2 regions of the Streptomyces sp. NPDC053367 genome follow, and region 2 is predicted to be linked to the other one. Evidence: riboswitches for the same ligand, from Rfam matches in the RefSeq annotation. Region 2 holds a riboswitch; the other holds the start of a gene.
What was found. Region 2 has a riboswitch for glycine ahead of gcvP (aminomethyl-transferring glycine dehydrogenase). Riboswitches for the same ligand answer to the same signal wherever they lie in the genome.
Positions count from the first base shown of each region.

Region 1: linked by a shared signal. The riboswitch ahead of gcvT (glycine cleavage system aminomethyltransferase GcvT) and the one ahead of gcvP (aminomethyl-transferring glycine dehydrogenase) in region 2 are both predicted to bind glycine.

Region 1 is NZ_JBITYN010000012.1:265,231-277,269, reverse strand. It holds gene ACIGXJ_RS31430 (MOSC domain-containing protein) at 1-434, opposite strand, end outside; gene ACIGXJ_RS31425 (L-serine ammonia-lyase) at 485-1,852, opposite strand; gene glyA (serine hydroxymethyltransferase) at 1,914-3,191, opposite strand; gene gcvH (glycine cleavage system protein GcvH) at 3,200-3,577, opposite strand; gene gcvT (glycine cleavage system aminomethyltransferase GcvT) at 3,687-4,805, opposite strand; glycine riboswitch at 4,974-5,067, opposite strand; gene ACIGXJ_RS31405 (AAA family ATPase) at 5,240-5,908, shown strand; gene ACIGXJ_RS31400 (enhanced serine sensitivity protein SseB) at 5,988-6,749, shown strand; gene ACIGXJ_RS31395 (enhanced serine sensitivity protein SseB C-terminal domain-containing protein) at 6,938-7,729, shown strand; gene ACIGXJ_RS31390 (ABC transporter permease) at 8,054-9,061, shown strand; gene ACIGXJ_RS31385 (ABC transporter substrate-binding protein) at 9,132-10,928, shown strand; gene ACIGXJ_RS31380 (ABC transporter permease) at 11,038-12,036, shown strand; gene ACIGXJ_RS31375 (ABC transporter ATP-binding protein) at 12,033-12,039, shown strand, end outside.
Region 2 is NZ_JBITYN010000004.1:6,750-18,788, reverse strand. It holds gene ACIGXJ_RS12740 (CPBP family intramembrane glutamic endopeptidase) at 1-279, opposite strand, end outside; gene ACIGXJ_RS12735 (glutamate--cysteine ligase) at 362-1,879, opposite strand; gene ACIGXJ_RS12730 (hypothetical protein) at 2,445-3,035, shown strand; gene ACIGXJ_RS12725 (DUF5999 family protein) at 3,439-3,645, shown strand; gene ACIGXJ_RS12720 (molybdopterin-binding protein) at 3,947-4,348, shown strand; gene gcvP (aminomethyl-transferring glycine dehydrogenase) at 4,439-7,324, opposite strand; glycine riboswitch at 7,501-7,596, opposite strand; gene ACIGXJ_RS12710 (PRC-barrel domain-containing protein) at 7,709-8,098, shown strand; gene ACIGXJ_RS12705 (DNA polymerase IV) at 8,329-9,735, opposite strand; gene ACIGXJ_RS12700 (MerR family transcriptional regulator) at 9,804-10,448, opposite strand; gene ACIGXJ_RS12695 (bifunctional nuclease family protein) at 10,756-11,229, opposite strand; gene ACIGXJ_RS12690 (MerR family transcriptional regulator) at 11,306-12,039, opposite strand, start outside.

The DNA of each region.
Region 1 (12,039 bases), on a different contig from region 2:
AAGCGCGCGGCGCCGTCGGCGTCCCGGCCGACGACCTGCTTCATCAGCCCCTTCCGGAAGCCGTCGATCTGCGCGCACGGGTTGCGCAGCCCGGTCACCTCCACGACGGCCTCGTCCCCGAGGTGCAGCCGGGTTCCGGTGGGCAGGCCGAGGAGGTCGATGCCGCGGGTCGTGACGTTCTCCCCGAGCTGTCCCGCGGCGACCTCGAACCCGGCCTCGGCCACCTCGGCGAACAGCTCCTCATGGATGAGGTGCACCTGCCGCAGGTTCGGCTGCGAAGGGTCCTTCCGCATCCGGAACCGGTGCTTGACCGTCGTCCCGGCGTGCACGTCCCCCTCCACGCCGTGCCCGGCGATCAGCGTGATGCTGTCCCGGTTGGGCTTGGTGAAGGAGTAGGTGCCGTTGCTGCTGACCGCAGCGATGGTGCCGCTCATGGAACGCGTTCCCCCGATGTCCGTGCGATGGCGCGTGCGCCGGTCCGTGCTCAGCACTCGATGATGTTGACCGCGAGCCCGCCGCGGGCCGTCTCCTTGTACTTGACCGACATGTCCGCGCCGGTCTCCTTCATGGTCTTGATGACCTTGTCCAGGGACACCTTGTGGGAGCCGTCGCCGCGCATCGCCATGCGCGCGGCGGTGACGGCCTTGACCGCGGCCATGCCGTTGCGCTCGATGCAGGGGATCTGGACGAGGCCGCCGACGGGGTCGCAGGTGAGGCCGAGGTTGTGCTCCATGCCGATCTCGGCGGCGTTCTCGACCTGCTCCGGGCTGCCGCCCAGCACCTCCGCGAGGGCGCCGGCGGCCATCGAGCAGGCGGAGCCGACCTCACCCTGGCAGCCGACCTCGGCGCCGGAGATGGAGGCGTTCTCCTTGAAGAGCATGCCGATCGCACCCGCGGCGAGCAGGAAGCGGACCACGCCGTCCTCGTCGGCTCCGGGCACGAAGTTGATGTAGTAGTGCAGTACCGCCGGGATGATGCCGGCCGCGCCGTTCGTCGGGGCGGTGACCACCCGGCCGCCGGCCGCGTTCTCCTCGTTCACCGCCATCGCGTAGAGGGTGATCCACTCCATCGCGAGCGCCTGCGCGTCGCCCTCCGAGCGCAGCTTGCGGGCCGTGGTCGCCGCACGCCGCTTCACCTTCAGGCCGCCGGGCAGGATGCCCTCGCGGGACATGCCGCGCGACACGCACGCCTGCATCACGCGCCAGATGTCGAGCAGACCCTCGCGGATCTCCTCCTCGGTGCGCCAGGCGCGCTCGTTCTCCAGCATCAGCGCGGAGATCGACAGGCCCGTCTCCTTCGTCAGGCGCAGCAGCTCGTCGCCCGTGCGGAACGGGTACTTCAGGACCGTGTCGTCCAGCTTGATGCGGTCCTCGCCGACCGCGTCCTCGTCGACGACGAACCCGCCGCCCACCGAGTAGTAGGTCTTCGACAGCAGCTCGGCGCCGGAGGCGTCGTACGCCCACACCGTCATGCCGTTGGCGTGGTACGGCAGCGCCTTGCGGCGGTGCAGGACCAGGTCGTCGTCGAAGGAGAAGGGGATCTCGTGCTCGCCGAGGAGCCGGATACGGCCCTCAGCCTTGATCGACTCCACCCGGTCGTCGGCGCCCTCCACGTCGACCGTGCGCGGCGAGTCGCCCTCCAGGCCGAGCAGCACCGCCTTCGGGGTGCCGTGGCCGTGGCCGGTCGCGCCCAGCGAGCCGTACAGCTCGCAGCGCACCGAGGCGACGGAGGGCAGCAGGCCCTCGTTGCGCAGCCGGCGGGCGAACATGCGCGCCGCACGCATCGGGCCCACCGTGTGGGAGCTGGACGGGCCGATGCCGATCGAGAACAGGTCGAAGACCGAGATGGCCACGTCGACTCCTCAAAGCTGGGGTGGCGGGGCACCCGGGATCGCCGGGTACCCCGCCGGGGACTTACTTGTTCAGGCCGGGGTACAGCGGGTGCTTGTCGGCGAGCGCCTGCACCCGGGCCTTCAGGCTCTCCGCCTCGGCTTCCCCGAAGGGAGAAGGCGCCTTGAGCGCCTCCGCGATGACGTCCGCGACCTCGGCGAAGTCCTCGGCCGTGAAGCCGCGGGTCGCCAGGGCCGGCGTACCGATGCGCAGACCGGAGGTCACCATCGGCGGACGCGGGTCGTTCGGGACGGCGTTGCGGTTGACCGTGATGCCCACCTCGTGGAGCCGGTCCTCGGCCTGCTGGCCGTCGAGCTCCGACTCGCGCAGGTCGACCAGGATCAGGTGTACGTCCGTACCACCGGACAGCACGTTGATCCCGGCCTCACGGGCGTCGGCCGCGGTGAGCCGCTCGGCGAGGATGCGCGCCCCGTCCACCGTACGCCGCTGGCGCTCCTTGAACTCCTCCGAGGCGGCGACCTTGAAGGAGACCGCCTTGGCGGCGATCACATGCTCCAGGGGGCCGCCCTGGAAGCCCGGGAAGACGGAGGAGTTCAGCTTCTTCGCGAACTCCTTCTTCGCCAGGATGATGCCGCCGCGCGGGCCGCCGAGCGTCTTGTGCGTGGTGGAGGTCACCACGTCCGCGTACTCGACCGGGTTGGCGTGGAGCCCTGCCGCGACCAGGCCCGCGAAGTGCGCCATGTCGACCCACAGGTACGCCTCGACCTCGTCGGCGATCCGGCGGAACTCCGCGAAGTCCAGCTCACGCGGGTACGCCGACCAGCCGGCGATGATCACCTTCGGGCGGTGCTCCTTGGCGAGCCGCTCCACCTCGGCCATGTCCACCAGACCGGCGTCGTCGACGTGGTAGGCGACCACGTCGAACTGCTTGCCGGAGAAGTTCAGGCGCATGCCGTGGGTCAGGTGACCGCCGTGCGCCAGGTCCAGGCCGAGGATCGTGTCGCCGGGCTGGGCCAGCGCGAACAGCGCGGCCTGGTTCGCGGAGGCACCGGAGTGCGGCTGGACGTTGGCGTACTCGGCGCCGAACAGCTCCTTGATCCGGTCGATCGCGATCTGCTCGGTGACGTCGACGTGCTCACAGCCGCCGTAGTAGCGGCGGCCCGGGTAGCCCTCGGCGTACTTGTTGGTCAGGACCGAGCCCTGCGCCTCCATGACCGCGAGCGGAGCGAAGTTCTCCGAGGCGATCATCTCGAGCGTGGACTGCTGCCGCACCAGCTCCGCGTCGACCGCCGCGGCGACCTCCGGGTCGAGCTCGTGCAGGGGCGTGTTCAGGACGGACATGGGTCTCCTCAGCCGGCGGTGTGGGCGTCGTACTCGTCGGCGGAGAGCAGGTCGCCCGGCTCCTCCGCGACGCGCACCTTGAACAGCCAGCCGCCCTCGAAGGGGGCGCTGTTCACCAGCGACGGGTCGTTCACCACGTCCTCGTTGATCTCGACGACCTCGCCGGTCACCGGGGAGTAGAGCTCGGACACCGACTTCGTCGACTCCAGCTCACCACAGGTCTCGCCCGCGGTGACCTCGGTGCCGACGGCCGGCAGGTCGGCGTACACGACATCGCCGAGCGCGTTGGCCGCGAACTCGGTGATGCCGATCGTCGACACGCCGTCCTCGGCGGCCGACAGCCACTCGTGCTCCTTGCTGTAGCGCAGCTGCTGGGGGTTGCTCATGGCCTGAATTCTCCTGTACGCGGGAACGTGCTGATGACGGGGGGACTGCAGGAAACGTGCGTGAACAGCGGGAATGTGCGTGAGGTCACGCACCGCCCGCTCGCAGTGTCTACTTCTGGCGCTTGTAGAAGGGCAGCGCCACGACCGCGTACGGCTCGTGGGTGCCCCGGATGTCCACGCCCACGCCCTCGGTGCCGGGCGCCGCGTGCGCGGCGTCGACGTAGGCCATGGCGATCGGCTTGCCCAGGGTGGGGGAGGGGGCGCCGGAGGTGACCTCGCCGATCACCTCGCCGCCCGCGACCACGGAGTAGCCCGCGCGCGGCACACGACGGCCTTCGGCGACCAGGCCGACGAGCACCCGCGGCGGGTTCTGCTCGGCCCGCGCGGCGGCCTCGGTGAGCGCCTCGCGGCCCACGAAGTCGCCGTCCTTGTCGAACTTCACGACCCGGCCGAGGCCGGCGTCGAACGGCGTCAGCTCCGCCGTCAGCTCGTGCCCGTACAGCGGCATGCCCGCCTCCAGGCGCAGCGTGTCCCGGCAGGACAGACCGCACGGGATCAGGCCGACGCCCTCGCCCGCCTCGGTCAGCGCCTGCCACAGCTCCACCGCGTGCCCGGGCTTCACGAACAGCTCGAAGCCGTCCTCGCCCGTGTAGCCGGTGCGCGCGATCAGCGCGGGGACACCCGCGACCGTGCCGGGCAGGCCGGCGTAGTACTTCAGGTTGTCCAGGTCGGCGTCCGTCAGCGACTTCAGGATGCCGGGGGACTCCGGGCCCTGGACCGCGATCAGCGCGTACGCGTCACGGTCGTCGCGGACCTCGGCGTCGAAACCGGCGGCGCGCTCGGTCAGCGCGTCCAGCACCACCTGGGCGTTGGAGGCGTTCGCGACGACCATGTACTCGGTCTCGGCCAGCCGGTAGACGATCAGGTCGTCCAGGATGCCGCCGTCGGCCTGGCAGATCATGGTGTAGCGGGCGCGGCCCACGCCGACCGCGGCGATGTTGCCGACGAGCGCGAAGTTCAGGAAGTCCGCGGCCTGTGCGCCGGTGACGGTGATCTCGCCCATGTGCGAGAGGTCGAAGAGCCCGGCCCTGGTGCGCACGGCGTTGTGCTCGTCGCGCTCGGAGGCGTAACGCAGCGGCATGTCCCAGCCGGCGAAGTCGGTCATCGTCGCGCCCAGCGAACGATGCAGCGCATCGAGCGCGGTGCGACGGAGTTCGGTACTGCTCATCGGTCGGTCGTCTCCCAAGTACACGACAGGCGAGGTCATTCCTCCCCATCTGTCATCGGAACCTGAGAGGTTCGCCATGACCGCCCGTACAACGGGTGTACAGGAGAGGGCATGGCTTGCACCTTGGGTGGGACCACTGAACGACAGCGGCCCGCTTTTCAGATGTGCCTCGCCCGCGCGGTAACGGGGCCTGAGAGATTCAAGGGAGGGACTTGCTCCTTCGGCGCCCCAGCCAGGCTGGGAACTCTCCCGCGCGGATTCAAACGGCCGGTATGCAGTTGGCGGGCCCATCATTGCACGCATCCGCCCGGCACGGCAGGCCGCATCTGTGACCGGCCTGTGGCAGTACGCACACGAAATCACCGGCCGTACCGCATTACCGTCTCTTTACACACGACGGGCATGGGTCCTACGACCCGCCCCAGGGGAGGACGATCACGGTGAACAGGACCACGTCGTACGCCACCACGACCCCGGCCCTCGCACTGCCCGCACAGCCCGCGGTCCCGGCCCGCGAGGTCCCCTCCGCCCCCGTCGTCCGCGATCTGCGCGACCGTGGCGGCCGCAGCCCGCACGCGCTGCTCTTCGGCCCCCGCGACCTCGTCGTCATCACCGGTCTGCCCGGCAGCGGCAAGTCCACCCTGATGCGGCGCGCGGTGCCGGGCATCCGCATCGACTCCCAGGACACCCGCGACCGCTTCGACGCCCGCATGCCCCGCTTCCTCCCCTACGCCGTCTACCGGCCGCTCGTCCGCTTCGCGCACTACGCCGGGCTGCGCCGCGCCCTGCGCGGCGGCGAGGGCCTCGTCGTGCACGACTGCGGCACCCAGGCCTGGGTGCGCGGCTGGCTGGCCCGCGAGGCCCGCCGGCGCGGCGGCACGCTCCATCTGCTCCTGCTGGACGTCACCCCCGAGCAGGCCCTGGCCGGGCAGCGCGAGCGCGGCCGGGGCGTGTCCAGCTACGCCTTCCGCCGCCACCGGGGCGCGGCCTCGCGGCTGCTGCGCCGGGTGCAGCGCGGCGCCCTGCCCCGCGGCTGCGGATCGGCGGTCCTGCTCGACCGGGACGCGGCGGACGCCCTGCGGCGCATCGGCTTCACCGGCTGACGGCGGGCCGGTGGGGCGGTGGCCCGTACGGGTTAGCCTTTTGAGCCTCAGCAGGTTCCCGGCAGGCGGTAGGCAGCAGATGGACTTCCCGGCGCAGGCGCACCCCCATCCGCACGGCGGTTGGCCCGGCAACGAACTGGAGGAGGTGCTCTCCGCCTCCCTGGGCGTGCCGTCGGCCGGCCCGCGGATCGTCGAGGTGCTGGGCCGCAGCTTCGTGTGGGTGCCCCTGCCCAACGGCGGCGGCCCCGACAGCGGCCCCCTGGACCTGCCCACCCTGGAGATCGAAGGACAGGCCTACGTGCCCGTCTTCAGTTCCGAGGAGCAGTTCCGCCAGGGCGCCGGGCCCGCCATGTCGTACGCCATCGCGCCCGCGGTCGAGTTCGCCCGCGGGCTGCCCCCGCAGGCGGGCATCGCGCTGAACCCCGGCGGTGTGGTCGGTGTCCCGCTGCCGCCCGAGGCGGTCGCCGAGCTGTGCCGGGCCGGCCGCAGCCCGCTGGACGGGCCCGCGAGCGGCGGCCGGGTCCGCCTCTTCGAGCCCGACTGGCAGGACGACCCCGTCGACTTCCTGTCCGCGGCCGCCGCCGAGTTCGAGGCCACCGGCGTCGTCCTCAGCGCCCGCCGCTGCCTCGCCGCGATCGAGACCGCCGACCCGGCGCTGTTCATCGGCGTCGAGCTCTCCCAGTGGGAGGGCGACCTGCGCACGGTACCCATGGACGCCCTGGGCCGGGCACTGGGCAGGGTCCCGGTGCGGTGGCCGGTGAACCTGGTGCTGCTGGACGTGGCCCAGGACCCGGTGGGCGACTGGATGAAGACGAAGGTCCGCCCGTTCTTCCAGCGGTAGCGGACCGCGCCTGCCTGAGGGGCGCGGGGCTGTATCGATGTGCGGCTGCCGCCGCGTGAGCGCGAGCGACCACGACGAAGCCGGCACCCGGCGGACGTCGGAACAACCCCCGAGCCCCCTCCGATCCTCCCCCCGGACGACATAACCTGGTTTCATTACCCAGTCGAAGAAAGAAGGGGCGTAACACAGTGAGCGCGAGCGGCACCGCCGCGACCGGCACGGTCGAGCACACGCTGCGCCAGGTCTCCCCGGGGCGTTACGACGCCTACGAGGCGCTCCTGCGTGCCCTCGCGACGCCCACCTCCGGCCAGATCTGGATGCTGCTGTGGCACGGCCAGGCCGGCTCCCCCGACGCCCAGTACGGCACGATGGAGGTCGACGGCCACGCCTACGCGCCCTGTGTGACCTCCGCGCAGGAACTCGCCGCCAGCGGCTGGAACCGCAGCTACGAGGTGGCCGACGGCATCGACGTCGCCCGCACGCTCTACCCCGACCACTACGGCCTCTGGCTCAACCCGCACGCCCCCGGCGGCGGCGTCGGCATCCCGTGGCTCGACCTGCGCCGGATCGCGACGGGCCTGGACCGCCAGCCGGCCGGCCCGCTGCGGTTGGCCGAACCCGGCATCGAGATCCCGCAGTTCTACGCCCTCCTCGCGCAGAACGCCCACCGCACCCCCGCCGTGCGCACCCTGCGTCGCGCCTGGGTGCAGCCCTCGCTCGGGGCACCGTACCTGGCCATCGGCCTGGACGTGTACGACACCTCGCCGCAGGCCGTGGACTCCGTACGCGCGATGATGCACCAGTCCATCGGCGCCGTACCGGACGGCCTGCCGGTGTCGACGGTGGCGATGTCCGACGAGTACTGCCCGGTCGCGATGTGGATGCGGTCCAACGCCCGCCCCTTCTACGACCGCGAGGCGCACGCCGCTCCCGCGCCGGCCGCGGGCTACGGCTACCCGCCGGTTCAGGGCGCGTACTGAGCCGTCTCATCCCTCAGTCCTCCCGGATCCGCAGAGATCCTTCTGCGCGCGTAGATACCGTCGGTATCGCCCCATCTGTCCCAGACGCCACAAGTTGTCCTCGTCCGGCCGCCGTTACCCGCTGTCCGGATAACGGATTCCCCAGGACAGCATCACGTTTACGCATCCATTCACCGCCAAGTCTGGCAACAGATCGCCAAAGCGTTGAAGACTCCCGCACCAGGGGTGTTCGCCCGGGTGTTCGCCCCAGTACGACGGACTGACAACGCCGCTACAGCGGCAAGTGCGGGCCGGCTACCGCCGGTTGAGAGGGGTCCCTGCCAGATGACGGCACCATTGCACGAGCCGACCGCGGAAGCGGCCCCGAGCGCGGTCGAGGAAGCCGCGGCAGTCAGCGGTGACGCGAAGGCCGTACAGGGCCGCTCCCTGGGCCGGATCGCCTGGGAGCGCCTCAAGCGCGACAAGCTCGCTCTGGCGGGCGGCGCCCTCGTGCTGCTGCTCGTCCTGGTCGCCGTGTTCGCCCCGCTGATCACCGACCTCGTCGGCCAGGACCCCGAGTCCCACCACGAGGACCTCATCGACCCGCTGTTCGGCACGCCCAAGGGCTCCCTGGGCGGCATCAGCGGCGATCACCTGCTGGGCGTCGAACCGGTCAGCGGCCGCGACATCTTCGCGCGCATCGTCTACGGCGCGCGGATCTCGCTGCTCGTCGGCTTCCTGTCCGCCGTCGTCGCCGTCGCCATCGGCACCGTCCTCGGCATCCTCGCCGGCTTCTTCGGCGGCTGGGTCGACTCCGTGATCAGCCGTGTGATGGACGGTCTGCTGGCCTTCCCGCAGCTGCTCTTCATCATCGCGCTGGTCTCCGTCATGCCGAGCGAGATGCTGGGCCTGGAGGGCACGAACGTCCGCCTGTTCGTGATGATCCTGGTCATCGGCTTCTTCGGGTGGCCCTACATCGGACGCGTGGTGCGCGGTCAGACCCTCTCCCTGCGCGAGCGGGAGTACGTCGAGGCCGCCCGATCGCTGGGCGCCGGGCGCTTCTACATCCTGTTCAAGGAACTGCTGCCCAACCTGGTCGCCCCGATCGTCGTCTACACGACGATGATGATCCCCACCAACATCCTCACCGAAGCGGCACTCAGCTTCCTGGGCGTCGGCGTCAAGCCGCCCACGGCCTCGTGGGGGCAGATGCTCTCGAACGCGATCGACTACTACGAGTCGGACCCCATGTACATGGTCGTCCCGGGTGTAGCGATCTTCATCACGGTTCTTGCCTTCAACCTCTTCGGCGACGGCGTGCGCGACGCGCTCGACCCGAAGGGCTCCCGCTGAACTGCCGTACCCCAAGCGACCCGTGGCACACCACACGGGATCTCTCATCACAACCGGAGGATCCGAGATCGTGACTACCCAACGCACCTCAGGGCGGCGCAAGCAGGCCATGGCCGCTGCCGCGGTGGTCGCCGCGCTGCTGACCACGGCGGCGTGCGGCGGCGGCGACGGCGACGGCGACAACGGCTCGAAGACCGGCGCGGCCGGCTTCGACGCCGCCAACAACAAGGTCGCCCAGGCCTCGCTGGCCAAGAAGGGCGGCACGCTGAAGTTCGCCGGTGCCCAGGACGCCGACTCGTGGGACACCACCCGCGGCTACTACGGCTTCATGTGGAACTTCGCGCGCTACTACAGCCGCCAGCTCGTCACGAACAAGACCGAGCCGGGCAAGGCGGGCGCCGAGCTCACCCCGGACCTCGCCACGGGCCTCGCGAAGGTCACGGACGACGGCAAGACCTACACGTACACCCTGCGTGACGGCGTCACCTGGGAGGACGGCAAGCCGATCACGTCCAAGGACGTCAAGTACGGCATCGAGCGCGTCTGGGCCCAGGACGTCCTGGCCGGCGGCCCGACGTACCTGAAGGAGGTGCTCGACCCCAAGGGCGAGTACCAGGGTCCGTACAAGGACAAGTCCGCCGACAAGCTCGGCCTGAAGGCGATCGAGACGCCGGACGACAAGACCATCGTCTTCAAGCTCCCGAAGGCCAACTCGGACTTCGAGGAGATGCTGGCGCTGATCTCCGCCTCCCCGGTCCGCCAGGACAAGGACACCAAGTCCAAGTACGGCCTGCGTCCCTTCTCCTCCGGCCCGTACAAGTTCGAGTCGTACGACCCGGGCAAGTCGCTGAAGCTGGTCCGCAACGAGAACTGGAAGCAGGCATCCGACCCGGTCCGCAAGGCGTACCCGGACGCGATCACGCTCAACATCTTCTCCAACGCCAACGACATGGACCAGCGCCTGATCGCGGGCGACTACGACCTGGACATCAACCAGACCGGCATGTCCCCGCAGGGCCGCACCACCGCCCTGAAGGAGCACAAGGCCAACCTGGACAACCCGGTCTCCGGCTACATCCGCTACGCGGTCTTCCCGCAGAGCGTGAAGCCGTTCGACAACGAGAACTGCCGCAAGGCCGTGATCCTCGGCGCCGACCACGTGTCGCTGCAGAACGCCCGTGGCGGCCCCATCGCCGGCGGTGACATCGGCACCAACATGCTGCCGCCGTCCATCCCGGGCTCCGAGGGCCAGTCCTACGACCCGTTCGAGCTGGCCGGCAAGAACAAGAGCGGCAACGTGGCCGAGGCCAAGAAGCTGCTCAAGGCCTGCGGCAAGCCGAACGGCTTCAAGACCACCATCGCCGTGCGCAACAACAAGCCGGTCGAGGTGGCCACCGCCGAGTCCCTCCAGGCGTCGCTGAAGAAGATCGGCGTCCAGGCCGACATCGAGCAGTTCGACGGCTCGCAGACCTCCGGCATCATCGGCAGCCCCTCGAACGTGAAGAAGAAGGGCTTCGGCATCATCATCATGGGCTGGGGTCCGGACTTCCCGTCCGTGCAGGGCTTCGGTCTGCCGCTGTGGCACAGCAAGTACATCCTCGAGTCGGGCAACAACAACTACGCCCTGATCAAGGACAAGGCCATCGACGGGCTGTTCGACGACTACGTCAACACCCTCGACGACGCCGAGAAGGCCAAGATCTCCACGCAGATCAACCACAAGGTCATGGAAGGCGGCTACTACCTGCCCTTCGTCTTCGAGAAGTTCATCAACTGGCGCGGCAGCCGGCTGGCGAACGTCTACACCACGGACGGCTACAGCGGCATGTACGACTTCGTCAACCTCGGCCTGAAGTCCGCGAAGTAACCGGCACACCCGCCGCACGGCACGAAAGGCAGGTGAAGGCCGGCGAGGCGTGAGCCGCGGGCCACCGGAAGACCTCCGGTGGTCCGCGGCCCGCCGCGGGCCGAGAGCTGTGCTCACTTACCTCATCAGGCGGTTGTTCGCCGCCGCAGTGATGCTCGTGGTCATCATCATGGTGGTCTTCGGCATCTTCTTCCTCGTCCCGAAGTGGGCGGGCGTCGACATCGCCACGAGCTTCGTGGGCAAGCAGGCCGACCCTGCGGCCGTCGAGGCCGTGCGGTCCAAGCTGGGCCTGAGCGACCCGATCTACGCCCAGGTCTGGGAGTTCTTCAAGGGCATCTTCGTCGGCCGCACCTACTCGGGCGGCGGGGACGTCACCGAGTGCGCCGCGCCCTGCTTCGGCTACTCCTTCCGCAGCGAGCAGGCCATCTGGCCGGTGCTCACCGACCGCCTCCCGGTGACCCTGGGGCTGGCGCTCGGCGCGGCCGTGCTGTGGCTGCTGCTCGGTGTCTCGGCCGGTGTGCTCTCCGCCCTCAAGCGGGGCAGCCTGTGGGACCGCGGCGCGATGATCGTCGCCCTCGGCGGCGTCTCGCTGCCGATCTACTTCACCGCCATGCTCTCGCTGGCGATCTTCGACTACGGACTCGGCTGGGTGGACGGCGAGTACGTCCCGCTGGAGGAGAGCTTCGGCGGCTGGTTCCAGAGCATGCTGCTGCCCTGGGTCACGCTCGCCTTCCTCTACGCCGCGATGTACGCCCGGATCACCCGCGCCACCATGCTGGAGATCATGGGTGAGGACTACATCCGCACCGCGCGCGCCAAGGGTCTCACCGAGAAGGTCGTCATCGGCAAGCACGCGATGCGCTCCACGATGACGCCGATCCTGACCATGCTCGGTATGGACCTCGGTGCCCTCATCGGCGGCGCGATCCTCACCGAGACCGCGTTCAGCCTGCCCGGCCTCGGCCAGGCCGTGCTCAACGGCATCCGGACCCAGGACCTGCCCATCATCCTGGGCGTCACCCTGATCACCTCCCTCGCGGTGCTCATCGCCAACCTCGTGGTGGACGTCCTGTACGCCGTGATCGACCCCCGAGTGAGGCTCGCATGACCG
Region 2 (12,039 bases):
CGCGACGAGCGCGACCGGCACGAGGGCGGTGGTGATCCCGAACAGCTGCCAGGCGAGGTCCAGCCACGGACGGCCGGGCGCGGCCGAGGCGTTGAGGGTGGCGGCCTGGTCCTTCAGACCGCCCGGCCGGGTCACCGACCCGATGAAGCTGATCAGCGCGGACACACCGCTGGCGCCGAGCGACAGCGCCAGCACGAGCAGTGTCTCGTCCCGCAGGGTCCGCCGGGACAGCCCTTCCTCCGCCGCCGGTCCGCCCACCGCTCCCGCATCCGCCCGCACTCCGGCCTCCAGCCGCTCGCCCACGCCCTAGGTGTCCCTCATCATCACCTCTCAGGACGTACGGCGGAGACCAGGGCGGTGCTCACACCACCGGCACGGGCTCCGGCAGGCTCACCGGCCAGGTGTGGACCGGCTCGCCCTGGTGCATCAGCTCGCTGTAGCGGCGGGTGGTGGCGGCCAGCGCCTCGGGCCTGCTCATGCCCGCCTCCAACGCCTTGTGGAAGGTCGCGACCTGCCAGGACGCCCCGTTGACGCGCCGCCGGCACCGCTCGTCGATCACGCCGAGGTACAGATCGCGGTCGGCGGGTTCCACGCCCCACGCGTCCAGCCCGGCCGCGGCGAGCGGCAGCAGCTCCTCGCGCACGAGCGTGACGGCGTCGATCTCGCCGACCCCGCCGTAGCGGCCCCGCCGGGGCCAGCGGAAGCGCGCGTCGATGCCGAGCCGGCACGCGGCGTCGAAGTTGGCGGCCGCCGTCTCGAACGGCATCCGGGTCCACGGCGGCCGCGGCTCCTCGGCCAGCGCCCGGACCAGGCCGTAGTAGAAGGCGGCGTTGGCGACGACGTCCGTGACCGTGGGGCCGGCGGGCAGCACCCGGTTCTCCACCCGCAGATGCGGGACCCCGTCTGCGATGCCGTAGACCGGGCGGTTCCAGCGGTAGATGGTGCCGTTGTGCAGCACCAGCTCCGCGAGGCTCGGAACGCCTCCCGCGTCCAGCACCTCCAGCGGGTCCTCCTCGTCGCAGATCGGCAGCAGCGCCGGGAAGTACCGCAGGTTCTCCTCGAACAGCTCGTACGCCGAACCGATCCAGCGCTCGCCGAACCAGGTCCGCGGCCGTACGCCCTGGGCCTGCAGCTCGGGCGGCCGGGTGTCGGTGGACTGCAGGAACAGCGGCGGGCGCGACTCGCGCCACAGCTCCCGGCCGAACAGGAAGGGCGAGTTGGCGCCGACGGCTATCTGCGGCGCGCACGCCACCTGGGCCGCGTTCCACACGTCGGCGAACCGGCCCGGGGTGACCTGGAGGTGCAACTGCACGGATGTACAAGCGGCTTCGGGCACGATGGACCGGGCCGTGCACGTCAGGCGCTCCACCCCGTCGATGTCGAGGGTGAAGTCCTCACCGCGGGCGGCGACGATCTGGTCGTTGAGCAGCGTGTAGCGGTCCGCGGCCGAGAGGTTCGAGGACACCAGGTCGTCGCGGTCGAGGGTGGGCAGAATGCCGATCATCACGATGCCGGCGTCGAGTTCGGCCGCTTTCCGGTGCGCGTATGCCAGGCTGGTGCGGAGTTCCTCGGCGAGCCGGTCGAATACCCGGCCGCCGAGGCGGTGCGGGGCAATGTTCACTTCAAGGTTGAACGTGGCGAGTTCTGTTTGGAAATCGCGGCTCGCGATGCGTTCCAGGACTTGGGCGTTCAGCATTCGGGGCTGGCCGTCGGCCCCGGCGAGATTCAATTCGATCTCCAGCCCCATCAGGTTCTTGGGCCGATCGAACCGCTTCTCCGCCAGGAGCCGCTCCAGTCCCCTCAGGCACCGCCGGAGCTTGTCGCGGTAGTGCTGCCGATCGGACAGGTCGAACGCGCCTGCCACGACCTTCTCCCCCATCGAAGCGTCCCTCCTCGGATGGGCGTACCGCGGAACGGCCGCCGGGGTCCTTCAAGTGCAGGTTGGATGATGCCCAGCCGGAGCGATCGATAACGTCCCCGCAGCCGCTCCTGCCCCGCTACTCTGGTGAAAGCGGCGCACGGAGTACCGGGGGCACATTCCACGGGCAAGCCGGAACCGGCGGTTTCCGGCGGCCGGTGACTCGTGAAAAACGCCGACGAGAATTGGCCGACCGCTCCAGGAGCGAAACCCGAGGTCATCACCCTTGCGGCCGATCGGGAATCGGGATGATTTCCGCAGTTCCGCGACCGGATTTACCCTTGCCGGACTTCCCGGTAACGGCTAGCCGAAACACCGGGTGAACACCTGTCGTATAAACTCCGCGAACAAGGCAGAGAAGGTTGGCGCCCGCGGTCCCACGGACTGCCGTCGAGCCGAGACCCGGCGAAACCGCCCACCCTTTCGTCACAGACCCCGGCCTCCGCCTCTCTGACCTCGTGAGCAGACAGCGCCGTCCGCCCCCGCCCTCGCGCGCCCATGCCTGTCGAATGAGAGGCGACCCACCATGCCGCTGCATGTCCCCCCGGCTCCCGCGCCCGCCCTTCGCACCGTCCTCACGGCCCTCGGCTCCCCCACGGCCGTCCGGGAGGCCCCGACCCCGTCCCTGCGTACCGCCCAGGGACCCGTGACGCCCGAACTGCCCCTGCCCGTGCATGTCCTGGACCGGTTCACCGCCGGGGGCACGCCCGCCACCAGGCTGGCCGGCTGGCGCTTCATGATCCGCAACGGAGATCGCGCCCTGGCCGCCGCCGAGACCCGGCTCACGCCGGACGGCTGGGCGTTCGCGCACTTTTTCGAAGGCCCCTACATCGCCTCCACCGAGCGCGCCCTGCGGCAGGCCGAGACGCTTCCCCAGGCCTACCAGCCGCGCCTGCTATCCATCCCGAGCCTTTACATGCTGACCTTGTGGCTGCACGGCGACCGCACGGCGGACGGCTCGACCGGCGGCCTCCAGGCCACGGACCTGCTCGTCCCCTTGGCGCCCGCGCCTCCCGGCATCGCCTCGCACCGCCCGCACCGGGTCGCCGAACTGCTCCCGCTGCTCACCCATCGGGTGACACCGGCGGCACCGCCCCTGCTCGGCTCCCCTGCCTGAACCACCACCGGCTCCCCCACACGCCCCGCCGCGGCCGTCCCTGCGGCGGGGCTCTTCGCACGCGCCGCGGAACCCCTCCTCCGAGCACCCTCCCGCTCGTACGAGCTGATCAGCGGCCTGATGCCCATGCGGACTAGCCCTTTACGGCCACCGCGAACCATCCGAAAGGGCAGTGCAGTTGAGGTGAACCGTCCGCCCGGGTGACGCGTCCTCAACCTGTGAGGAGCGGTGCTGCGAAATCCCTGCGGATCGACGCCCGTGGGGCAACACTTGGTTCCGGACCGACTTATCACAACGGGGGGCGGCCATGAACGACTCTTCACGCCGCGGTACAGACGCCACGGACACCACAGCCATCTCATCCACGACCGAGTCCACCACGACCGAGCGAAAGATCCCACCCATGTGCCAGCACCAGCCACCGTGCCCCTCAGCCGACTCTGCCGACCGGGAGTCCGCCCGACTCGTGGCGGCCCACCCGGAGCAGGGCTGGAGCCTGCTGTGCAACGGCGTCGTCGTCTTCGAGGACACCGGTGAGCTCCTGCCGGACGGCCAGATCATCGCCCCGCACCGCCCGCTGGACACCCGCAGGGTCGTGACGGCCGCCTGAGCAGACCCGGGCGCCGGCCACCTCGGAGGCGCTCACGCACCGAAAGGGGCCGGCCGCGGCACACCACCGCGCACCGGCCCCGACGTATACGCGGGGCCCGACACCGGCCGGAAGGGGCTCTGCCACCTCCGGAGGACGAGCTGACCGCACCCGGGACGGCACGTTCCCCCTGGGGCGCGGCACCTCCCAGCGCGCCCCTCCCGCCGCCCCGAGGCGGCCCGCTGGACGATCAGCGCCTCGTCCGCCCAACGGGTCCGCCCGCCGTCCACCAGGCGCCCCGACACGCCATATCGTGACGGTCATGCAGTCCTACACCATCGGCCAGGCCGCCCGTCTGCTCGGCGTCAGCCCCGACACCGCTCGCCGCTGGGCCGACGCCGGACGCGTGGCCACCCATCGCGACGACGCCGGCCGCAGGCTCATCGACGGACGCGACCTCGCCGCATTCTCCGTGGAGCTGGCCAGGACGTCCGCGTCCCGGGACGACGACGAACCCCCGTACACCTCGGTCCGCAACGCCTTCCCCGGCATCGTCACCGCCATCAAGCTCGGCGACGTCGCCGCCCAGGTGGAGATCCAGGCGGGCCCGCACCGACTCGTCTCCCTGCTCACCCGCGAGGCGGTGGAGGAGCTCGGCCTGGAGGTCGGGATGGAGGCCACGGCCCGGGTGAAGTCGACAAACGTACACATCGACCGCGCCTGATCACCGCGACGGCCGCGACGCCCGCGCCCGGCACGGCGAAAGGCCCCGCCCCCGGGAACAGGGGACGGGGCCTCAGGCCGGACGCGGACCTCAGTCCTCGTACGCGTCCAGCGGCGGGCAGGAGCAGACCAGGTTCCGGTCACCGTACGCCTGGTCGATCCGGCGCACCGGCGGCCAGTACTTGTCGGCCACGGACACCCCGGCCGGGAAGACGGCCTCCTCGCGGGAGTAGGCGTGCTTCCAGTCCCCGCCGAGCGCACCCGCGGTGTGCGGGGCGTTGTGCAGCGGGTTGTCCTCGGCCGGCCACTCGCCCGCGCCGACCTTCTCGATCTCGGCGCGGATGGCGATCATCGCGTCGCAGAAACGGTCCAGCTCGGCGAGGTCCTCGGACTCCGTCGGCTCGATCATCAGCGTGCCGGCCACCGGGAAGGACATCGTCGGCGCGTGGAAGCCGTAGTCGATGAGCCGCTTGGCGACGTCGTCCACGCTCACGCCGGTCGCCTTGGTGATCGGCCGCAGGTCGATGATGCACTCGTGCGCGACCAGCCCGCCCGGGCCGGTGTAGAGCACCGGGTAGTGCGGCTCCAGGCGCTTGGCGATGTAGTTGGCGGACAGCACGGCCACCTGGGTGGCGCGCTTGAGCCCCTCGCCGCCCATGAGGCGGACGTACGCCCACGAGATCGGCAGGATGCCCGCGGAGCCCCACGGCGCGGCCGAGATCGGGCCGACACCCGTCTCGGGGCCGGCGGACGGCTGCAGCGGGTGGTTCGGCAGGTACGGCGCGAGGTGCTCGCGGACCGCGACCGGGCCGACGCCGGGGCCGCCGCCGCCGTGCGGGATGCAGAAGGTCTTGTGCAGGTTCAGGTGCGAGACGTCACCGCCGAAGTGCCCCGGCTTGGCCAGGCCCACCAGCGCGTTCAGGTTCGCGCCGTCGACGTACACCTGACCGCCGGCCTCGTGCACCTGGGCGCAGATGTCGGCGACGTGCTCCTCGAACACACCGTGCGTCGACGGGTACGTGATCATCAGCACCGCCAGCTCGTCACGGTGCTTATCGATCTTCGCCCGCAGGTCCTCGACGTCGATCTCGCCGTCCTCGGCGGTCTTGACGACGACGACCTTCATGCCCGCCATCACGGCGCTCGCGGCGTTGGTGCCGTGCGCGGACGACGGGATCAGGCAGACCGTGCGCTGCTCGTCGCCGTTGGCCCGGTGGTACCCGCGTACGGCGAGCAGACCGGCCAGCTCGCCCTGCGAACCGGCGTTGGGCTGCAGGCTGACCTTGTCGTAGCCGGTGACCTCGGCGAGACGGTCCTCCAGCTCGCGGATGAGCGTGAGGTAGCCCTCGGCCTGCTCCTCCGGCGCGAAGGGGTGCAGCTGGCCGAACTCGGGCCAGGTGACCGGCTCCATCTCGGTCGTCGCGTTGAGCTTCATGGTGCAGGAGCCCAGCGGGATCATGCCGCGGTCGAGCGCGTAGTCGCGGTCGGCGAGCCTGCGCAGGTAGCGCAGCATCGCGGTCTCGGAGCGGTGCTGCCGGAAGACCGGGTGGGTGAGGTAGTCGTCGGTGCGCAGCAGCGCCTCGGGCAGCGCCTCCCCGGCGGCCGCGTCCAGCGCCTCGACGTCGCCCTCGACGCCGAAGGCGGCCCAGACGGCCTTGAGCTGGTCCCGCGTGGTGGTCTCGTCGCAGGCGATCGACACCTGGTCGGCGTCGACGAGGTGCAGGTTCACGCCGTTCGCACGCGCAGCGGCGACGACCTCGGCGGCGCGGCCCTCGACGCGTACGGTCAGCGTGTCGAAGTAGGAGCCGTGAACGAGCCCGACACCCCCGGCGCGCAGCCCCTCGGCCAGGATCGAGGCGTACCGGTGCGTGCGCCGGGCGATGGCCTTCAGACCCTCGGGCCCGTGATAGACGGCGTACATACCGGCCATCACCGCGAGCAGCACCTGCGCGGTACAGATGTTGCTGGTGGCCTTCTCCCGGCGGATGTGCTGCTCACGGGTCTGCAGGGCGAGGCGGTACGCCTTGTTGCCGTCCGCGTCGACGGACACGCCCACGAGCCGCCCGGGCAGGCTGCGCGCCATCTTCTCCTGGACGGCCATGTAGCCGGCGTGCGGCCCGCCGAAGCCCATCGGCACGCCGAACCGCTGCGTCGTACCGACCGCGATGTCCGCGCCCAGCTCACCCGGCGACTTCAGCAGCGTCAGCGCGAGCAGGTCGGCGGCGACGGTGACGAGCGCGCCGAGCTCGTGCGCCTGGTCGATGACCGGCTTGATGTCCCGCACGGCACCGGAGGCGCCCGGGTACTGGATCAGCACGCCGTTGATCTCACGCGCGGCGATCTCCGCCGGGATGCCGTCGCTCAGGTCCGCGACGACGACCTCGACACCGGTCGGCTCGGCGCGGGTCTCGATCACCGCGATCGTCTGCGGCAGCGCGTCCGCGTCGACCAGGAACAGGCCGTTCTTGTTCTTGCCCATACGCCGCGACAGCGCCATGGCCTCGGCGGCCGCGGTGCCCTCGTCGAGCAGCGAGGCGCCGGAGGTCGGCAGACCGGTCAGCTCGGCGACCATCGTCTGGAAGTTCAGCAGGGCTTCCAGACGTCCCTGGGAGATCTCCGGCTGGTAGGGCGTGTACGCCGTGTACCAGGCGGGGTTCTCCATGACGTTGCGCAGGATGACCGGCGGGGTGAAGGTGCCGTAGTAACCGAGCCCGATCATGGAGCCGAGGACCTGGTTCCGGTCGGCGAGCGAACGCAGTTCGGCGAGCACCTCCGCCTCGCTGCGGGCACCCGGCAGATCGAGGGCGTCGGCGTTCTTGATCACATCCGGTACCGCGGCGGCGGTGAGCTCGTCGAGCGAGCCGTAGCCGACCTGCGCGAGCATCTTGGCCCGCGCCTCCTGGTCGGGCCCGATGTGGCGCTGCTCGAAGGGGATGCCCTGTTCGAGCTCGGAGAGCGGAATGCGCTGGGCGGTCATTGCGGAGGCCTCCTGGTCTGACGCGACCTTCGAGGGGCACCACGGCGCGGGTACCCCGACGGCCTCCCCCTCTGTCATCTCAACCTGAGAGCTTCACCGGCCGCCACACGGGCGCCCGGCTTTCACCGTCGGTGAGAGCGGGCGCCGTCGACACCCGCCCTGCTTTCCAGAGTGACCTCGTCCGTGCGGTACGTGGGCCTGAGAGATTCCGGGGAGGATTTGCTCCTTCGGCGCCTCCGGTGACGACCGGAGGACTCTCCCGCACGGGGTCAGCAGCCGTTGCAAGCCTACCAGCGAGCCCACCGCACGAGCCTTCGAGTGGCCGTGCACCCCATTGTGCTCTTTTGTAGTGCTTACGGATGATTGCGACCAAGTGGAGGGCTCGTGCAGACCGACATCGATCCGCGCAACCTGATCGGCCGCAAGGCGTTCGACCGCAACGGCACCAAGATCGGCACGATCGACGAGGTGTACCTCGACGACGCGACCGGCGTGCCGGAGTGGGCGGCCATACGCACCGGCCTGTTCTCCAGGGACGCCTTCGTGCCCCTGGAGCCCAGCGAGCTGATCGAGGGCACACTCCACGTCCCCTTCGACCGAGCCCTCATCAAGGAGGCCCCCGACTTCGGCGTGGGCCGCCACCTCTCGCCCGAACAGGAACTCCAGCTCTACCACCACTACGGCCTCGACGTGGCCCCACCGCCCCCGCTCCCCGACCGGGACTTCGGCAAGGTGGCGGGCAAGGACACCGACCCCCACACCCGCCCGCAGTGACGTCCCGCCCACCGCCCGGCGCGACGGGGCCGTGACCTCGGGCGCCGGGTGGCGCGGTCGGACGTACGGGCCTGCTCGGCCGCCGCAGGGCGGAACGGTGGACGTACAGGCATGCTCGGCCGCAGCACCCCAGCCCGACCGCCCCAGGCGGCACAGCCACCCCGGGCCCAGCCACAGCCGCCCCGGGCCCAGCCACAGCCACTCTCGAACGAGACCCTCCGCTACCCCGCCTACCCCGCCGAAGCCCCCCGCACCTCGGACACTTCGGACACTTCGGAGCCACCCGCAGCCCCCGTGACACCCTCCGCCCCCTCGACCAACGGCAACGGCTCAGCCCTCTCGAGATCCGGGTCGTCGGTCCGGAACGTCCGCACTCTCCCCGGCTCCGACCAGGGCGTCTCGAACCGCACCGTCACCCGCCCGAGCCCGCTGCCCTGCACCCATCCGTGCCCGTACTCGGCGTGCCGTACGTCGTGCCCCGGAGACCAGCGCCGCTCCGCCGGGCCGGCCGGTTCCCGCACCGCCTGCTCGGCGGTCTCGTCCTCGGCACCCGCCACCTCCTCCCCCGCGGCCTGCGCGAACAGGTCCTCCTGTGTGAAGTCGGCCAGCCCGCTCACCCCGACCCCGAGCAGCCGCACCCCTCCCGTGGTGTCCACGGCGTCCAGCAGCCGCAGCGCGGCCTCCCGCACGACCGCCGGGTCGTCCGTGGGCCCCCGCAACGTCTCGGACCGCGTCAGGGTCGAGAAGTCGTACCGCCGCACCTTCAGCACGATCGTGCGCCCCGACAGCCCGGCGCCCCGCAGCCGCCGTACGCACCGGTCGGCCAGCCGCTGCACCTCCAGGCCGATGCGCAGCCGGTCGTGGATGTCGACGTCGTAGGTGTCCTCGACGGACACCGACTTGGCCTCCCGTTCGGCCACCACGGGCCGCTCGTCGCGCGCGAGCGCCATGGCGTAGAGGGCGTGCCCGTGCGCCTTCCCCAGCAGCCGCACCAGTTCGTCCTCGCCCGCCTCGGCGAGCTCCTCGACTGTGTGGATGCCCGCCCGTCTCAGGTGGTCCCCGGTCGCCGGCCCCACCCCCGGCAGGGTCCGCACCGACATGGGCCCGAGCAGCGCCCGCTCGGTCCCCGGCGGGATCAGGACCAGCCCGTCCGGCTTGGCCTGCTCCGAGGCGATCTTCGCCAGCATCTTGGACGCGGCCAGCCCCACCGACCCGGTGAGTCCGGTGACGGCGCGTATGTCGGCCCGCAGCCTCTCCCCCGCCAGCCGCGCGGAATGCCCGTCCCAGGCCGCTCCACCGGCCTCCAGGTCCACGAACGCCTCGTCCAGGCTCAGCGGCTCCACCAACGGCGACAGCGCCCGCAGCAGCCCCATCACCTGCTCGCTGATCGCCCGGTACAGCCCACCCCTCGGGACCAAATACGCGGCGTTGGGCGCGAGCCGCCGCGCCTGCGCCATCGGCATCGCCGAGTGCACCCCGAACACCCGGGCCTCGTAGGAGCAGGTCGCCACCACCCCGCGCGGCCCGAGCCCGCCCACCACGACGGCCTTCCCGCGCAGGCTCGGCTTGGACGCCTGCTCCACCGAGGCGAAGAAGGCATCCATGTCGAGATGCAGGATCGTGGGCGCGGTTCTCACATCTCCGATGCTGCACCACACCACTGACAATGGCTCCGCCCCACCCCGGGCGGAGCCCGCGGCCGGCGCTACACGGCCTTGTTGCGCCGCCTGGCCAGCTCGTCCGCCGGGTTGTGGCCCATCAGCGTCTCCCCGGTGTCGATGCGCTCCCCGTGCAGCTGCGACAGCGCGTTCTCCACGTCCCGCCACACGACACCGACGGCGATCCCGAAGACGCCCTGACCGCCCTGCAGCAGGGCATGCACCTCATCGGGGGACGTGCACTCGTAGACGGTGGCACCGTCGCTCATCAGCGTCATCCGCTCCAGGTCTCGAAACCCGCGCTCACGCAGATGCTGCACGGCGCTGCGGATGTTCTGCAGCGACACCCCGGTGTCCAGGAACCGCTTGACGATCTTCAGGACGACGACGTCCCGAAAGCTGTACAGCCGCTGTGTCCCGGACCCGTACGCGGGCCGCACACTCGGTTCCACCAGCCCGGTGCGCGCCCAGTAGTCGAGCTGCCGGTAGGTGATGCCGGCGGCCGCGCAGGCCGTGGGCCCCCGGTAGCCGATCTCCTCGGACCCCATGGACGCCGCCCCTCCGCCGCTGGGCACGGCCGCGGGCCGCTTCGAGGCGTGATCGGACGCGCCGCCATGAAGCGGGTACGGACCGCTCTCCCCCGGACTGCGTCCGGTGGCACCCCCAGCCGTACCGTCGCCGCTGCTTCTCACGCCGACCTCCGTCCTTGACCTGCCCTCTCGACGGTAGGCAGTCACCAAGGGTGCGTCAACGATCGCCACACTCGGCACGCCGAGTGATAATCACCCTAGGAGTGGTTTCCCGTACCCCGTCGCGGGGAAAGGCTAGCCGAATGCGCTCCCGGGAGGCCGCAGGACGCTCTCAATCGCCGGTGGCATGTGCCGAGTCGTACGGGCCGGCGCCGCACCGCGAAGCCGCTCCGGGCCCCGTCCTGACGACGACGACACGCCGTACGGCCGGCTCGGCGCTTCCGCTCCGCCCAGCCGGCCGTACCGCGTCTCATTGGCTGCTGGTGCCGAAGTCCTCGGGCGAGATCTGGTCGAGGAACTCGCGGAACTTCTCCACCTCGTCCTCCTGCTCGTCCGGAATCGCGATGCCCGCGTCGTCGAGCACACCGTCACTGCCGTAGATCGGCGTGCCGGTGCGCAGGGCCAGCGCTATGGCATCGGACGGGCGGGCGCTCACCTCGACGCCGCTGGCGAAGACCAGCTCGGCGTAGAAGACGCCTTCACGCAGGTCCGTGATGCGTACTTCGGTGAGCTCCTGGCCGACGGCCTCCAGCACGTCCTTGAACAGGTCGTGGGTCAGCGGCCGTGCGGGGGCCATGCCCTGCTGGGCGAAGGCGATCGCGGTCGCCTCCCCCGGCCCGATCCAGATGGGGAGGTAGCGGTCGCCTCCCACTTCGCGCAGGAGCACGATCGGTTGGTTGGAGGGCATTTCCACCCGGACACCTACGACATCGAGCTCGTTCACACAGCAACCCTAGGCCGTGCCCGGGATGTTTGGGTAGTCGGGCCGGGGAGCGGGGCCCGATCGGGCCGCCGCCCGCTCACGGCAGACGCACCCCGAGCGCCGTCTGCAGCAGCGCCGCGTGCAGCTTCGCCGTGAGCCCCGCCAGCTCCTTGGTACGGGCCTCCGCATGGGCCCTGGTCTGCGGATTGCGGTGCCGCCTGAGCGGGGCCACCACCTGGTCCACCAGGCCGGCCTCCCGCTCGGCCGCGGCCTTCACCATGCGCAGATGCCGAGGCTCGATACCGAACCGGCCCAGCTCGGTCACCAGCGCCGCGACGGTCACCGCCTCGGCGTCGTACACCCCGTCGGACAGCGGCGTGACCAGGCCGTACGACTCCCACTCGACCAGCTCGGCCTCCTCGATCCCGGCCGCGGCGAGCAGCTCCGCCCGCCCGATCCGGGCCGCCGTGGGCGCCTCGGCCGCCTCCGGCTGCACCTCGCCGTCCCGCTGGCGGCCGACCGACGGAAGCCGCACGTCCTCGCCGCGCTCCACTGCGTCGAGGTACTCACGGATCACCTTCAGGGGCAGATAGTGGTCCCGCTGCATCCGCAGCACCCGGCCGAGGCGCTCGACATCACCGGCGCTGAACTTGCGGTACCCCGAAGGGGTGCGCCGCGGCTCGACGAGCCCTTCCGACTCCAGGAAACGGATCTTGGAGATCGTCACTTCGGGGAACTCGTCGCGCAGCACGTTCAGCACCGTGCCGATGCTCATCAGTCCACTGTCCGCGGCGGCGGTGCCGCTCCCGGCACCGCCGCTCGGTGTATGAA